Regions from separate parts of the Peribacillus sp. CSMR9 genome, predicted to be linked through region 2. Evidence: riboswitches for the same ligand, from Rfam matches in the RefSeq annotation. Region 2 holds a riboswitch; the other holds the start of a gene.
The links. Region 2 has a riboswitch for glycine ahead of N9I19_RS10620 (amino acid permease). Riboswitches for the same ligand answer to the same signal wherever they lie in the genome.
Positions count from the first base shown of each region.

Region 1: it holds a riboswitch for glycine, as region 2 does, so the genes downstream of both, N9I19_RS08070 (amino acid permease) here and N9I19_RS10620 (amino acid permease) in region 2, are expected to answer to the same signal.

Region 1 covers NZ_JAOPHO010000010.1:58,107-66,382, forward strand. The annotation lists gene N9I19_RS08060 (amidohydrolase) at 1-182, shown strand, start outside; gene N9I19_RS08065 (hypothetical protein) at 986-1,228, shown strand; glycine riboswitch at 1,509-1,608, shown strand; glycine riboswitch at 1,612-1,668, shown strand; gene N9I19_RS08070 (amino acid permease) at 1,962-3,341, shown strand; glycine riboswitch at 3,669-3,772, shown strand; gene glyA (serine hydroxymethyltransferase) at 3,959-5,209, shown strand; gene gcvT (glycine cleavage system aminomethyltransferase GcvT) at 5,356-6,465, shown strand; gene gcvH (glycine cleavage system protein GcvH) at 6,624-7,019, shown strand; gene gcvPA (aminomethyl-transferring glycine dehydrogenase subunit GcvPA) at 7,021-8,276, shown strand, end outside.
Region 2 covers NZ_JAOPHO010000017.1:22,953-31,228, reverse strand. The annotation lists gene N9I19_RS10625 (amino acid permease) at 5-1,393, opposite strand; glycine riboswitch at 1,910-1,988, shown strand; gene N9I19_RS10620 (amino acid permease) at 2,194-3,534, shown strand; gene N9I19_RS10615 (DUF3311 domain-containing protein) at 3,802-4,002, shown strand; gene N9I19_RS10610 (sodium:solute symporter family protein) at 3,999-5,480, shown strand; gene N9I19_RS10605 (hypothetical protein) at 5,641-5,835, opposite strand; gene N9I19_RS10600 (hypothetical protein) at 6,040-6,228, shown strand; gene N9I19_RS10595 (hypothetical protein) at 6,225-6,368, shown strand; gene argH (argininosuccinate lyase) at 6,379-7,863, opposite strand; gene N9I19_RS10585 (ABC transporter permease) at 7,879-8,276, opposite strand, start outside.

The DNA of each region.
Region 1 (8,276 bases), on a different contig from region 2:
AAGACTTTGCTTACTATGCTGAAAAAATTCCTTCCTGCTTCTTTTACATTGCTTGTACACATAAAGGAGTAGAAAAACCTTATTTTAATCATAATCCTAAATTTGATATCGATGAAGATGCCCTTCTCGTGGCAGCAAAAGCAGTAGGATATGTTGTTTGTGGTTATTATGAGTTAGATTAGGAAAAAGAATAGAATATTTGTAAGACGTGGTACAGATGATGACTTGCTTTGCTGTATTAGATAATTCTATTGATAATAAGCAACTGATACCGAGAAAGGCTAAAGAATGGGTTGTAGCTGATAGTCGGATCTCCGTGTGAAGGGAAACTTTCATGCATGGTGGAGGGAGGGGCTAACTTAGGCAATGATAACTTCGAATTTTCACCTATTTTTATGAATGGGAATACAAATAAACCATCCCCTTTTATAAAAGAATGCCCCAATTGAATTTTTATAAGGGCGTGTTTTGATAAATCTAAACACGCCCTTATAATCTGTTATTTTATCAGGGTAAGGTATAGATTTGATCATACTTTATAGACATGTTTTAAAAGGTGCCTGCTAACCAAATTAAAGTCCCAGTTTGACGCTGGTAAACAGTAATGGAAAATCGTTTTGTTAACACGTCAAGTATTGTAGAATAATTATTTACCTTTGGGTTTTTTTTGCCGAAAAAATAGATGTGGTTCAATACCAAAAGTTATAGTTTCAGCTCCTAAATACTTGGTCTTTTCTTTTTAATCTGGACAAAACTGTAAACTATACTACTTAGGAGTATTCATTAACTCCCTTACATGCGAAATTCCAAATAAAGGATTATTAAATCCTCCTTTTTTGTATTTGGTTCGAATACATAATGATTTAACAAAGAAAGTGAAAATAAATACGTGATGATAAATATAAACCTTATTGATCTAAATTATGTTATTCTATTTCTGTTTACAACAGTCCGTCTGCAAAACTGAAATGGGGGTAAGAGGTAAATGGATAAGGAAAAGGAAATCAAACTAAAGAAACCAAAGAAGTCGTGGGTATGGGTTCTAGCAATTATCATCATTGCTAATATAGCAGGTGGTGGGGACAAAGAGGAAGTTGCAAAAGAGAAAGCTTCTGCAACTACTGCTGAACTTAGGGAGGAAGCTTCTAACCAATCTTTACTGCTGCAAGCATTCTCGCGTGTCGCGAATTTTCTCTTTTTCCATACATCAATTATGTTAAAACTATAGACTTATGTAATTTCCTATCTTAAAAATTTAGCCTTATAGTCAATCGGAAAAATGCAAAAATGTTTCGCTTATACATAAGCTTGTTTGGATTCCTTGCGAATAGAAAAGCAGCTAATAAGTTTGATTTTTCGTAGCTAATAACTTCTAAATTATATACTGTTCATAAAGTTGAAAATTGTCTGTGGTGAAATTTCAGAAAATAAAGTTTTTTCAGATAACCATTGAAATGTCCATTAAAAACCGATAGTATACAACTATTAAAACAACTTTATATCAGCGGATGATGATTGTGGGAGAGACTAAACATTGTTTAGCACCGAAGGAGCAAACCCTAAAAAGCAGGGGACTAATCTCTCAGGTAAAAGGACTACAATAGGACGCGTCTCTGAAGAGAGCCATAGGCCACCGAAGGAGTTAAACTCTCAGGTAAAAGGACAGAGGAAGGTAGGAAAATCCCTATCTTTCCTCTGTCCTTTTTTTACTAGGAAAGATAAAAAGAGAGGAGGTGCATTAAGGTCTGTGATAAATGAGTCTATCTTTTGATTTGTACAATTAACGCTATATTTTCAAAAAGGTTGGTAGATCTATTTCACTATATCTAGTACCTATCCAAGAAAGCGCTTACAGTGGTGGACAGTTTCCCAGTACGCTAATAATTCACACTCATTGAAAGACAGACTCTTTATTGGGAAAAAATCCAAGTATCCTATAAAAGTAGAAAGTGGGAATTCGTATGCAGGAACAAAAGTTAGATAGAGGGCTAAAAAACAGGCACGTACAACTCATCGCTATTGGTGGGGCAATCGGAACGGGATTATTTCTTGGAGCAGGAAAATCTATTCATTTAGCCGGGCCATCCATTTTAATTGCTTACATGATTACAGGCGTCATTTGCTTTTTAATCATGCGCGCACTTGGAGAACTACTCTTATCTAATTTGCACTATCATTCCTTTGTCGACTTTGTAAGAGACTATTTAGGTAAAATGGCTGCATTTGTAACCGGCTGGACCTACTGGTTTTGCTGGATTTCAATCGCAATGGCCGACTTAACAGCAGTTGGTCTTTATACTCAATACTGGTTTCCCTCTGTACCACAGTGGATGCCAGGATTAATTGCACTTGTCATTCTACTATTTATGAATCTTGCAACGGTAAAACTTTTTGGCGAAATGGAGTTCTGGTTCGCATTAATTAAAGTCATAGCTATTCTAGCACTAATTGTTATCGGTATTTTCATGATTATTAAAGGCTTTTCCACTGATTCAGGCGCAGCAAGTTTCACGAATCTATGGAGTCACGAAGGTATCTTCCCAAATGGAATAAATGGTTTTATCCTCTCATTCCAGATGGTAGTGTTTGCGTTTGTTGGCATTGAACTTGTAGGACTAACAGCAGGTGAAACAGAGGATCCAGAAAAAGTTATCCCCAAAGCGATCAATAATATTCCTATTCGGATTATAATTTTCTACATTGGCGCACTTATTGTCATTATGAGTGTTTATCCGTGGAACGCAATCATCCCAACGGAAAGCCCATTCGTCCAAGTATTTGTGGCCGTAGGTATCGCTGGAGCTGCTGGTATCATCAATTTTGTCGTCTTAACATCGGCGGCTTCGGCATGTAACAGTGCAATCTTCAGTACAAGCCGGATGGTATACTCACTTGCCAAAGATAAAAATGCACCTGTACCGTTTGCAAAACTTAATGACCGTAAAGTACCTTCCAATGCATTGGTCTTTTCAACGGTTGTCATTTTAATTTCCGTTGTTTTGAATTATTTAATGCCTGAAGGAGTATTTACCTTGATTACAAGTATCTCTACAGTATGTTTCATTTTTATTTGGGGAATTACAGTCATCAGCCATTTGAAATATCGTAAAACAAGACCAGATCTAGTGAAAATGAACAAATTTAAATTACCACTTTATCCATTTTCCAATTACTTGATCCTTGCTTTCCTAGCGTTCGTCCTTGTTGTTCTTGCACTTGCGAACGATACTCGTGTTGCCTTAATCGTAACTCCTGTTTGGTTTATTATGCTGGTTGCGATTTATAAGATGCGCAAAACGCAGGTAGATCAGGCGGATCAGAGAGAGGCAGCGGGGAATTAAGTAGCAAGAAACCCTTTGATTCCATTAACGGTGTTTGTCCAGATAGCTGCCGCTCCATATTTTCCAACTCGTGAGTAAAAAATCTGCCCGTTATAAAAAGCTTAAGATATCTGGATGATCATATTAAAATTAAAAAAAATATCTCAGAATATTATTGTTAGCGCTTTCAAAAATGCTTGACATAATTATTATCAACAACTATTCTAAATGTACCAAATTGAATAAGCGGATGACAGTTGTGGGAGAGTGCAAAGCGACAAGCCACCGAAGGAGCAAGTTCCAAAAAGACCCTTGGAACAAATCTCTCAGGTAGATGGAACCACAAATGGACGCACCTCTGGAGAGCGCGTATAAACATTTACGCCACCAAAGGGGAAAGGCTCTATTAAAGATGGAGCTAAACTCTCAGGTAAAAGGACAGAGAAGGGTAGAGAACGCTACGACCCTTTTCTGTCCTTTTTTGCGTGCAAAAAAGGGTGTAAAGCATACTGTTATTAACAGTTTTCATAGAAAAGTAGGCCTGTAGCGGGAAAGAAACTTAATTGTCTAGTACCATATTGAAATTCGTTATTAAGTAAAAATTCAGAATTACGCGAAAACATTAGGAGGAAAATAAAATGAGTTTACAACAAAATGATTTTACCATTTTTGATGCTATTGAGAAGGAAGGACAACGTCAACATGAAACACTGGAATTGATTGCATCAGAAAACTTCGTTAGCCCTGATGTATTGGAGGCCATGGGAAGCGTGATGACAAATAAATATGCAGAAGGTTATCCAGGAAAGCGCTATTATGGCGGATGTGAATTTGTCGATGTGGCAGAACAAGCAGCTATTGAGCGCTTAACAAAGCTTTTCGGTGCCAAATATGCAAATGTTCAGCCTCACTCAGGTGCACAAGCCAATTTCGCAGTTTTTTTCGCACTGCTTCAGCCTGGTGATAAGGTGATGGGAATGAACCTTTCACATGGTGGCCACTTAACTCATGGAAGTCCAGTCAGCGTTTCAGGAAAATGGTTTGAAGTTGTGTCTTATGGAGTTAGAGAAGATACACAGCTAATTGATTATGATGAGTTGGAAGCTATTGCAAAGAAAGAAAAACCTAAATTGATTATTGCTGGGACAAGTGCCTATCCAAGAACGATTAATTTTGCACGATTTAGAGAAATTGCCGATCAAGTTGGTGCAAAACTTATGGTGGATATGGCTCATATAGCCGGGCTGGTAGCTACTGGTCTTCATCCTTCCCCAATCCCATATGCAGATGTTGTGACAAGTACAACTCATAAAACATTAAGAGGACCACGGGGGGGAATCATTTTAACGAACGATGAAGTAATAATCAAAGCGATTAATAAATCCGTATTCCCGGGAATTCAAGGCGGTCCACTAATGCATATCATTGCAGCAAAAGCAGTTGCTTTCAACGAGGCTTTACAACCAAGCTTTAAGGATTATGCGAAACAAGTCATTGAAAATGCTACAACACTTGGCGAAACATTAAAAAATGAAGGTGCAGCCCTTGTTTCTGGCGGAACAGATAATCATATTGTCCTTTTGGATTTACGTCCGTGGAATTTAACAGGAAAAGAAGCAGAGAAGTTATTGGAAGACGCGGGCATTACCGTTAATAAAAATACGATTCCCTATGATCCAGAAAAGCCATTTGTTACTAGCGGTATCCGAATGGGGACAGCAGCTTTAACAACTCGAGGTATGAAGAAGGAAGAGATGGTGAAAATTGGCGAAGTGATTGCAACGGTTCTAAAAAGTAAAGGGAATAAAGCCGTTATTGAGAAAGCAAGAGTAACAACTAAAGAGATTTGCGGTGTTTATCCGTTATTTCAAGAGCCAACGACTGTGTGAAGAAAGGGGCAGCAATTATGCCTTTGCTGAAACCTGAGCAACGGCCATGGCAGCGAGATATGTCTTTTGGAATCATGGCAATGAAAGAAACCGGTAACAGGTGAAAGAACATCTATTTTACAAAAAATCATAATTGGGGGTAGATCATGGGTATTGAAACAGCATTAAAGCAAACACCGCTTTTTGAAGTATATAAAAAATACGGAGCAAAAGTTATAAATTTTGGTGGCTGGGCTCTGCCGGTTCAATTTACTAGCATTTTAGAAGAGCATGAAGCTGTTCGAACTGAAGCAGGACTTTTTGATGTTTCTCATATGGGAGAAGTACTTGTGGAAGGGAAAGATGCCGAGAGTTATATTAACTACCTTGTTACAAACGATGTAACAAAGCTTAGCATCAATCAAGCACAGTATACCGCAATGTGTTATCCAGACGGTGGAACCGTCGATGATTTATTAGTTTATAAATTAGGGAATGAAAAATATTTACTCGTCATTAATGCCGCAAATATTGAGAAAGATTACGAATGGATGAAGCAGCATGTAAAAGGAGAGATGGCACTCCAAAATATTTCGGAAGACATCGCTCAGCTTGCCATCCAAGGACCAAAGGCAGAAAGCATTTTGCAAAAGTTAACGGAAATAGATTTATCAGAAATTGGTTCTTTTAAATTCGCCCAACATGTCAACATCTCGGGGATTACCGATGTACTTGTATCCCGTACAGGTTACACAGGAGAAAATGGATATGAACTTTATTTATCTGCAGACAAAGCGGAAGTACTTTGGGAAAAGATCTTAGAAGCAGGAGCCACGAATGGATTAAAACCATGCGGACTTGGTGCACGGGACACGCTTCGGCTGGAAGCACGTCTTGCACTCTATGGCCAAGAACTAAGTAACGATATCAGCCCGCTGGAAGCAGGAATCGGCTTTGTCGTAAAGACGAACAAAGAAAGTGACTTTATTGGAAAATCTGCTCTTACACAACAAAAAGAAACTGGATTAAAACGAAAATTAGTAGGGATTGAAGTAATAGGCCGGGGAATTCCGCGTCATGGTTACAAGATAATTTCTAAAGATGGAGAGGAAATAGGTATTGTGACATCAGGAACACAATCACCATCTTTGAAGAAAAGCTTAGGTCTTGCCTTGGTATCAGCCGATCAAGCTGAAGTAGGGACGCCGATACAAGTGGAAATCCGAAATAAACAGATTGAAGCCGTTATTGTTAATGCACCATTCTATAAAAGGTAAGCGGAAATATTTTAATAGAGTTATCGTGTAGTTTTCAGGAGTCGATTTCGGTTACCTTGCATGCAGCCTTGAAATCGGCTCCTAAGGGTAAAATCATCTAAATTATATTCTGAATTATGGCAATAGTGAAAAAAACCAAAAGAAAAGGGGAAAATACAATGACGAAGGTAATATCAAGTTTTAGATATAGCAAAGAACATGAGTGGGTACAACAATTAGAAGGAAATCGTGTACGTATTGGAATCACTGATTATGCACAAAAGGCGTTAGGTGATATCGTCTTTGTTGAAAACCCAGCGATTGATGATGAAGTAGCTGTAAATGAATCGATGGGAACGATCGAGTCGGTTAAAGCAGTTTCCGAACTTTACTCACCTGTTTCAGGTACGGTAGTTACTGTAAATGAAGAGTTAGAAGGCGCTCCAGAGACGATTAACGAGCATCCATTTGAAGCAGGGTGGTTAGTCGAAGTAGAAATGTCCAATCCAGAAGAGTTAGACTCGCATCTAAACGAAGATGAGTATCAAGCATTTACTAATGAAGGAGAGGAATAATATGACAGCCACTTATAGATACCTTCCTGATACGAAACAAGACCAAGACGAGATGCTCACATTTTTAAATATTTCTTCGATAGATGAGTTATTTGGAGATATTCCAGCTGAAATCAGATTGCAGGGTGAGCTAAACATCCCAAAGGCGGTTCCTGAACCTCTGCTTGTGAAAAGAATGAACCAGCTTGCTATCAAAAACAAAAATGCGAATCATTACCCGACTTTCCTAGGCGCGGGTACATATGATCATTACATTCCAAGTGTGGTAAACCATATGATTTCACGCTCCGAATTTTACACAGCCTATACACCTTACCAACCGGAAATCAGTCAAGGTGAATTACAAGCAATTTTTGAATTTCAAACGATGGTTTGTGAGTTGACAGGTATGGATGTGGCTAATTCTTCCATGTACGATGGTTTTACATCGCTTGCAGAAGCTGCATCACTTGCTGTTGCATCTACAAGACGTTCGAAAGTTCTTGTATCCAAAGCGGTACATCCTGAATCCAGGGCTATTTTACATACAGTAGCAGGAGGCCCGGGATATACAGCTGAGGAAGTAAACCTAGCTGATGAGGTTACAGATTTAGGGAAGCTGCAAGAACAAATAGATAAGGACACTGCTGCCGTAATTGTTCAATATCCGAATTTTTTCGGTTCCATTGAGGATATAAAAGCAATTAAGAAAATTGCGGAAGAACAGGGTGCCCTTTTAATCGTAAGCGCCAATCCTCTTGCACAAGCACTCTTGCAGGCTCCTGGGAAACTTGGGGCAGATATTGTAATCGGTGATATGCAGCCATTAGGAATCCCAATGTCCTTTGGCGGTCCGCACTGCGGCTATTTTGCGGTAAATAAAAAACTCATGCGCAAAATCCCAGGACGCATTGTAGGCCAAACAGCAGATGAAAAAGGACAGCGTGGATTTGTGTTAACACTTCAAGCACGTGAACAGCATATTCGCCGTGATAAAGCCTTATCCAATATTTGTTCCAACCAGGCATTAAATGCTCTTGCCTCTTCTATTTGTATGACATCACTTGGTAAGCAAGGGATTCGTCAAATGGCACAGCTAAACATTGAGAAAGCTGATTACATGGCGAAAACTCTAGAGCAGAAGGGCTTTACCATAATCAATGAGGCACCATTCTTCAATGAGTTTGTTGTCGAGCTTCCTCGTCCGGTAAAGGAAGTCAATGCAAAACTTCTTAAGGCGGGTATTATCGGTGGATTTGATTTAGAAAGTGATTACGG
Region 2 (8,276 bases):
CTTCTTAACTGGAAATCTCATCATCGGATTTAGCATCCAATGGTATTCGTTTATCCATTTTCAGCATGTAATAACTTACTACGACCAATGCTAGGAAAACGATCCCGACAACCAAGGAAATCCTGGTACTGGGATTGATCCACATACCCACCAGCACCATCAGTAAAAAGGCAATTGTCGCATAATTACTGTAAGGGGCCAACGGCATTTTGAACGGATGTTTCTCCATTTCAGCAGCATTTACCTTTCTGAATTTAAGCTCACTGATAAGTATGACAAACCATGGAATCATTCCGGGTAAAACACTCGCACTGTACACATAAAGGAATAATTCCGGCGGTGCAAGGTAATTCAGGACAACCCCGATACCCAATCCTAATAGTACAGCGATCGTACAATATGCCGGCACTCCACTTTTAGATACTTTTGCAAAGATTTTAGGAGCTTGGCCATTCAATGCCAGTGTGTAAAGCATACGCCCTGCACTGAAGATCCCACTGTTGCATCCTGACATTGCCGCAGTGATTACGACAAAGTTAATGATGCCTGCAGCTGCTGTGATACCGATTTTAGCAAAGGTTGAAACGAATGGACTTCCGATGTCATCTAGTTTATCCCATGGATAAACCGTCACGATGACGAATATAGCGCCAATATAGAAAATTAAAATGCGCCATATGATTGATTGGATCGCTTTTGTTACGGTCTTCGTTGGATTCTTCGCTTCTCCGGCCGTGATGCCGATGAGCTCAACGCCTTGATAGGAAGCCACGACAAGGGAAAGCGCAAAGAAGAATCCTGTCCAGCCTCCAGTAAAGAAGCCGCCATTTGCCCAAAGATTCGATAATCCAATTGCGTCTCCGCCATTCCCTATTCCAAAGAAAATAAGGCCAAGGCCGGCAATGATCATCAATACAATCGTTATTATTTTTATAAGCGCAAACCAAAATTCAAATTCCCCGAAAGATTTTACGGAAATGAGGTTGGCTGCCCCCAAGATGATCATGGCGACCACACCTGGTATCCAAGCTGGTAACTCCGGGAACCAATACTGCATATACATTCCAACGGCGATGATTTCGGACATTCCTACGATTACCCATTGAAACCAATTGCTCCAAGCAGTCATATAACCTGCCAAAGGATGTATATAGCTGCTAGCAAAGGATGCAAAAGAACCCGTAGTCGGTTCTAAATATAGCATCTCCCCCATAGAACGCATGATGAAAAATATAAATATACCTGCGATGGCATATGCAAGCATTACAGAAGGCCCTGTCCATTTAATCGTGCTCGCCGATCCCATGAATAACCCGACCCCAATGGTTCCGCCCAAAGCTATCATTTGAATGTGACGTGCCTCCAGCCCTCTCTTTAATTCCTTGTTTGACATGATTAACTCCCCCAGATGCAATATTAGCAGCAATGCTCTTCCATCCTTACCGCCAATCGACTCTATTTATTATTGTGGTTAGAAATGCCTTATCGTAATCATATAAATAACACTTTAATTTTGTTTTCTTATCTTATAATAGTAAATACTCTGTAAAAACACAAATGTATTTTTCAAAAAAACAGTTGTCAAATATATCTTGGCGATTTTTCCTATCTTAAAATACCTTTTTTAAAAAAAGTGAATCAGTATTTTATAATAGTGATTACACAAAAAAAAGAGTAGAATCAAGTGAACGTTTAAAAAAATTAAAACCATTTCAATGTGTTATAAACCTCCTATAAGACTGGCTAACTCCCAAAAAAAATTGTTGACCTTCAGAAAAATAGATGATAGAATTCCAATATTATTTTATAAGAATAATGAATGCTTCAGCAGTGGAAGATCACCGCAGACAGACATTTTTACACAACCGCATACAAGCAAGCGATGAATGCTATGGATGACACTATAGCAGGAGCAGCTTCTGGAGAGACTGTACAAGATGCAGCGCCGAAGGATTCACAATCTCAGGCAAAAGGACAGAAGAGTAACGAATGATAAATTGTTATTCTGAACCCTTTAAGAGATTGGTATATCCAATCTCTTTTTTTATTGTCCACTTTGTGATTGGACTTAAAACAACACTCGTGAAAACCATTGGAAAATGGAAGCTGGGTAAAAAAATCACGTCCTTCTCCAAGACCATGCAGGTTTGAAATCATTCACTACCAAGACTATAAAAGACGGGGGCGTACGAATTGGCTAAACAGGAATTAAAAAGAGATTTAAAAAATCGTCATGTACAACTTATTGCAATAGGAGGAACCATTGGTACCGGTTTATTTTTAGGATCCGGAAAAGCCATACAAATGGCAGGTCCATCTATCATCTTCTCCTATCTAATAATTGGAATTGCCTTGTTTTTTGTGATGAGAGCCCTAGGCGAATTGCTCTTATCCAATGCAGGGTATACTTCATTCACTGAATTCGCAACCGAATATGTCGGCCCATGGGCTGGCTTCGTGACCGGTTGGACATATTGGTTCTGTTGGATCATGACCGCAATGGCCGATATCATAGCTGTCGGTGTCTATATACAATACTGGTTCGATATCCCTCAATGGATACCGGCTCTAATATGCCTTGTCATTCTGTTAGGATTGAACCTATTGACCGTTAAGTTATTTGGCGAATTGGAATTCTGGTTTGCCATCATAAAAGTAATCACGATCATCACCTTGATATTCGTAGGAATCATTCTCTTGGCCATCGGCTTCAATACCAATACGGGAACGGTTTCCCTAACGAACCTATGGACTCATGGAGGCATGTTCCCAAATGGAATTTCCGGATTCCTGTTGTCTTTACAGCTGGTCGTCTTCTCCTTTGTAGGTGTCGAATTGGTCGGGGTTTCAGCAGCAGAAACGGCGAACCCGAGAAAGAACATTCCGTCTGCCATCAATAAAATCCCAGTCCGGATTTTACTTTTCTATGTAGGTGCCATATTCGTCATTCTCTGTGTCAACCCTTGGACACAACTGGATGCCACGAGCAGCCCATTTGTAGAAGTCTTTGCGCTAATCGGCATCCCTGTCGCTGCAGGGATCATCAATTTCGTCGTTTTGACATCAGCTGCTTCTGCATGCAACAGCGGTTTATTTTCAACAAGCCGAATACTCTATACGTTAAGCAGGAATGGAGAAGCCCCTGCTAAACTGAAAAAATTAAATCAACAGGCTGTTCCTAGCAATGCCTTATTAACATCAACAATCGTTGTATCACTAGGAGCATTGTTAAGCAAACTGATACCGGAACAGGCATTTACCGTTGTGACAACCATCAGTGCCATCTGTTTCATATGGGTATGGAGCATCATCTTGATCTCACATATCAAATATTCGAAAACACGGCCGGACCTAAGAGCCGAATCAACTTTCAGGGCTCCTTTTACACCCTTTATCAATTACGCCATTTTAGGATTATTCCTGTTCATCCTTATTGTTATGCTATTCGCTGAAGCTACACGGCTATCACTGCTCATGACGCCAATCTGGTTCATGGTCTTGGTGATACTATATAACTATCAGAAAAAAAGATAGTAAAAGGATAAAGCCTTGAACTCTATAAGAATTCAAGGCTTTATCTTTTATCAGCTGCTCTGTTGCTAAAAATATATCAAGCAACTGCATTAAATTTCATATCAAAATAGTGTAAGCTTATATTTATCATCGGTTCCTTATCAACGAAGGAATATCCGTCATGTATGAATTTTCCATCCAGTTTGGTTCACCCATCCATCAGTGGCACTGAAGTAAAACCCCCATTGTTGGACGTTTCACTTTATTTAAAACGGAGGGGTTTGTTTAATGAAGATTCTATATATCCTTACTCTAGTTCCTTTTATAGGCATACTAGGATTTCTACCTTTTGTTAATAGAATAGAACCTTATGTATTAGGGATGCCTTTCAATATGTTCTGGATGGCTATGTGGGTGGTCCTTACCTCTGCCATCTTGGGCATCATGTATAAGCTGGATCCCCGGAATCGGGAAGGTGACCAGGAATGAATATTGCTCTCATAATCATTTTAGCTTTTTTACTACTATCGATATTTTTAGGCATTCGTTCTTCAAAAGGAAAAGATATGAACTTGGAACAATGGACGGTGGGCGGACGCGGTTTTGGTGCAATATTCGTCTTCCTGCTGATGGCTGGGGAAATCTATACGACCTTCTCCTTCCTTGGCGGCAGCGGCTGGGCCTATGGCAAGGGCGCACCCGCTCTATATGTTCTTATTTACATTACTTTGTCTTACGTATTATCCTATTGGCTCCTTCCTGAAATATGGAAATATGCCAAAGAAAATAAACTGATGTCCCAATCCGATTTTTTTGTAAGCAAATATAAGAGTCCCAGTTTAGGAATTTTGGCTGCGCTTGTCGGTGTGGTGTCGATGATTCCAGTGATCGTCGTGCAGCTGAAAGGATTGGGGATCATTGTCTCAGAGGCATCTTATGGTGCAATCTCAATGTCTGCGGCGGTATGGATGGGGGCAATCGGCCTTACCATTTATGTAATGATTTCCGGTATACACGGCTCAGTCTGGACAGCAGTCATTAAAGATATCATGATGATCGCCATTATAGGATTCTTAGGAATTTATCTGCCCATTCATTACTTTGGTGGATTTCAGCCGATGTTCGAAGCAATTGATGCGGCCAAGCCTGGTTTTCTAAAGTTCCCCGAGCAGGGACTTAGCATATCATGGTTCATCTCCACGGTAATATTGCTCGTATTTGGTTTCTATATGTGGCCCCAAGTTTTCAGCGCGGTTTATTCAGCTCGCAGCGGGAAGGTATTTCGAAAAAATGCCATCATCAGCCCTTTATATACGCTCATGCTGTTATTCGTATTTTTTGTAGGGTTTACAGCTATATTGAAAGTGCCTGGACTCGTAGGGGCAGATGCAGACCTCTCATTGCTGCGCCTTTCGATCCAGACCTTTGACCCATGGTTTATAGGTATAATCGGCGGGGCTGGGTTGCTGACCGCATTAGTGCCAGGATCCATGCTTTTGATGAGCGTCGCTACACTGCTCGCTAAAAACGTCTATAAGGAATTTGCACCTACAGTATCAGATCGCCACGTTGTAAGATTGGCAAAGATCCTTGTGCCAATCATTGCCCTTATAGCCGTCTACTTCACCTTAAACGGCGGCGAAACGATGTCAGCATTAATTCTCATGGGATACAGTCTCATCACACAGCTATTCCCGTCCCTTCTATTTAGTCTGAAGAAGAAAAAGAATCCAATCAATAAATATGGCGCAATCGCCGGCATCATCACCGGATTGGCCATCGTGATCTGCATTACACTCAGTCATTCAACAATAGGGACCCTGTTTCCATCCTTGCCACAAGCAGCGAAAGATTTGAATGTGGGAATCATCGCCTTGGCATTCAATTTCATTGTGATGATAACGGTAAGTCTTGCCCTCAGGAATCATGCGGTTCAGTTGGAACCAAAATCCGTTAACGATATATGAAGCACTCATTGATGCTGATTATTTTGGAAATCCTGTGAATGAACATCAGGCTCAGTCAAAAGACTGAGCCTTCCTTCGAATAATACAGTAATAATGTCCTTTTTCTTAAGAGTGATTATAGAAAGTTAATAGCCGTCAAAAAACAATGTCTCATAATAAACTACCAATCTTTTTTGTTTATAATCAAATCCCCTATTTTAACTAATAAATTCATCAAGGTTCTGGCTACTACCAGACCATCCATAGCTAAATCATATCCACCTTTTAATAAGGCTTCCGGATTAAAGCAAAAAGTAATCGATATTACAAAAGCTATTAAAATCAGGATAAAACCGAACTGAGAACTATTTGACATTAACGTTCCGCCTTATATTATGTATTTTACAAATAATAGCATCGTTTTGGAAATAATCTTCATTTACTATCATTAGGGAAATCTCAGTTGCAATAGAAATCAAAATAAATAGCCACCCTAATAAAGAATGACTATATATTATGAAATATGAACTTTAAAATACATCCCGCATTGCTTTTACTCGTGAGTTTGGTGCAAATACTCGTGAGTTTGGTGCAAATACTCGTGAGTTTCATGCTTTTACTCGTGAGTTTGGAGCAAATACTCGTGAATTTCATGCTTTTACTCGCGATTGGAGCAAATACTCGTGAGTTTCACGCTTTTACTCGTGAGTTTGGAGCAAATACTCGTGAGTTTCACGCTTTTACTCGCGATTGGAGCAAATACTCGTGAATTCCACGCTTTTACTCGCGATTGGAGCAAATACTCGTGAATTCCATGCTTTTACTCGTGAGTTTGGTGCAAATACTCGTGAGTTTCATGCTTTTACTCGTGAGTTTGGAGCAAATACTCGTGAATTTAATGCCCGTTAAAACTCATAACTTAGTAATCCACTAAAGCCTTCCTTCCATCATTCAATGTTTTAACCATTTCCTTATACTCCTGCAACGCTTGTTCCAGTTTTTGTTTTCTATTTACAATCATCCTCGAAACCTCTTTCGGGCTGGGCCCGCCTTGAATGCTTCTAATTTCCACAAAGTATTCAGGAGAGATGATTTTTTTCCATTCGTCTTCAGTTAAATTCACTGCAACGAATTCATTGATGATCTTGTTGATTTCTTGTGTGTCCCAATCATATAGCTCTTTCCCTTCACTTATCGACCGTTTTGCAATTGTACTTGCTATGGAGTGGGCTTTTCTAAATGATATCTCGTAATCTCTTGATAGGGTATCAGCTAATTCAGTAATTGTTATACTGGATTTTGCGGCCATTTTTTTTGTATGTTCTTCATTTACTTTCAATGTTGATATGACTGCATACATTAGTTTCATGACACGGCCTGCATTCGAAAAAGCCCGATATAAATGCGGCTGTAAATCATCTTCCGTATCGACGATATCACCAAATGGTGTGTTGTGGATCATATTCATTGCAGCAAGTGCATCACCATACGCACTGCTTGCAATCGAACGGGAATGTTCAATTGATACTGGGTTTCTTTTTTGCGGCATGATGCTGCTAACTTGAACATAAGGATCTGCCACATGAAATGTACCAAACTCCCTTGTCACATGCTGCAAGAAATCTTGAATCCACCTCCCAGTATTAACCATGCACGTCATAATGGCAGTTGCGGTTTCCAATAAATAATCAGCCCCGCCTATTGAGTCATAGGAATTTTCAACAACCACCTCAAACCCAAGCAGTTCAGCGGTACGGTTACGGCTGATTGGAAAACCAGTAGTTGTTAACGCAGCCGCGCCCAGGGGGGATTGGTTCACCGTTTCATAGGCTGCCCATAACCGTCCAATATCCCTTTGAAGAACGTCATAAATGGCTAAAAAGTAATGGCCTAATGTAGTCGGCTGAGCCGGTTGGGTATGCGTGTAACCAGTAATATAGGTTTCTATATGTTTTTCTGCCTGCACCAAGAATGCCTCGCTCAATTGGTTTGCATAGCCGATCAATTGGAGAAGATGACCTCTTATAACAAGCCGATACATCGCAACTCCCATATCATTACGGCTACGGCCGATATGAATCTTTCCTGCGAGCTCGTGACCGATTTCCTCGCCAATCTTTGCCTCCATCATGAAAAATAAGTCTTCGAATTGAGGTTGATAGGTCAGGAGAGTGAGATCTGTTTGAGCCACTTTCCGAATCCCCTCCAGCATGGTTTTCGCTTCTTCTTCTTTAATGATCTTTTGTTCCGAAAGCATGATGACATGTGCCCGATGAATATCGAACATAACATGAAATAAGTAATCTCTTTGATCATTAAAAACAGGCATTAGAAGCTCTTCCGCATATGTTTTTCCGGGAAAAACACTGCCTTCATTTTTGATAAATTCTTCAAGCTTACTCATCTTTGAACCTCCGATTTATAAAGCTTTTTCCGCTTTTATTCCAAAAAACTTGTTCGAAATAAAAAGAACGATAACTATCAGCGTGATTTGAATCATCCCATAGGCAGCTGCCTGCCCCATATTGAACATCCGAAGCTGATTCATGATTTCAATAGATATGGGTCTGTTTGAAATCGTGTACAACAGGACTGAGGTTGGGAATTCTCCTACAGACTCTATAAAGGCTAATAATGTCCCTGATAAAACACCAGGCAAAATAATCGGTAAAATGACCTTTCTGAAGGTATAAAACCACTTTGCCCCCAAGTTTCTTGCCGCTTCCTCAATTGAGTCATCAAGCTGTTCCAGAACGGCGTTAGTTGAGCGAACAACAAGGGGAATATGTCTGATGAAATAGGCAAGGGGCAAAACCC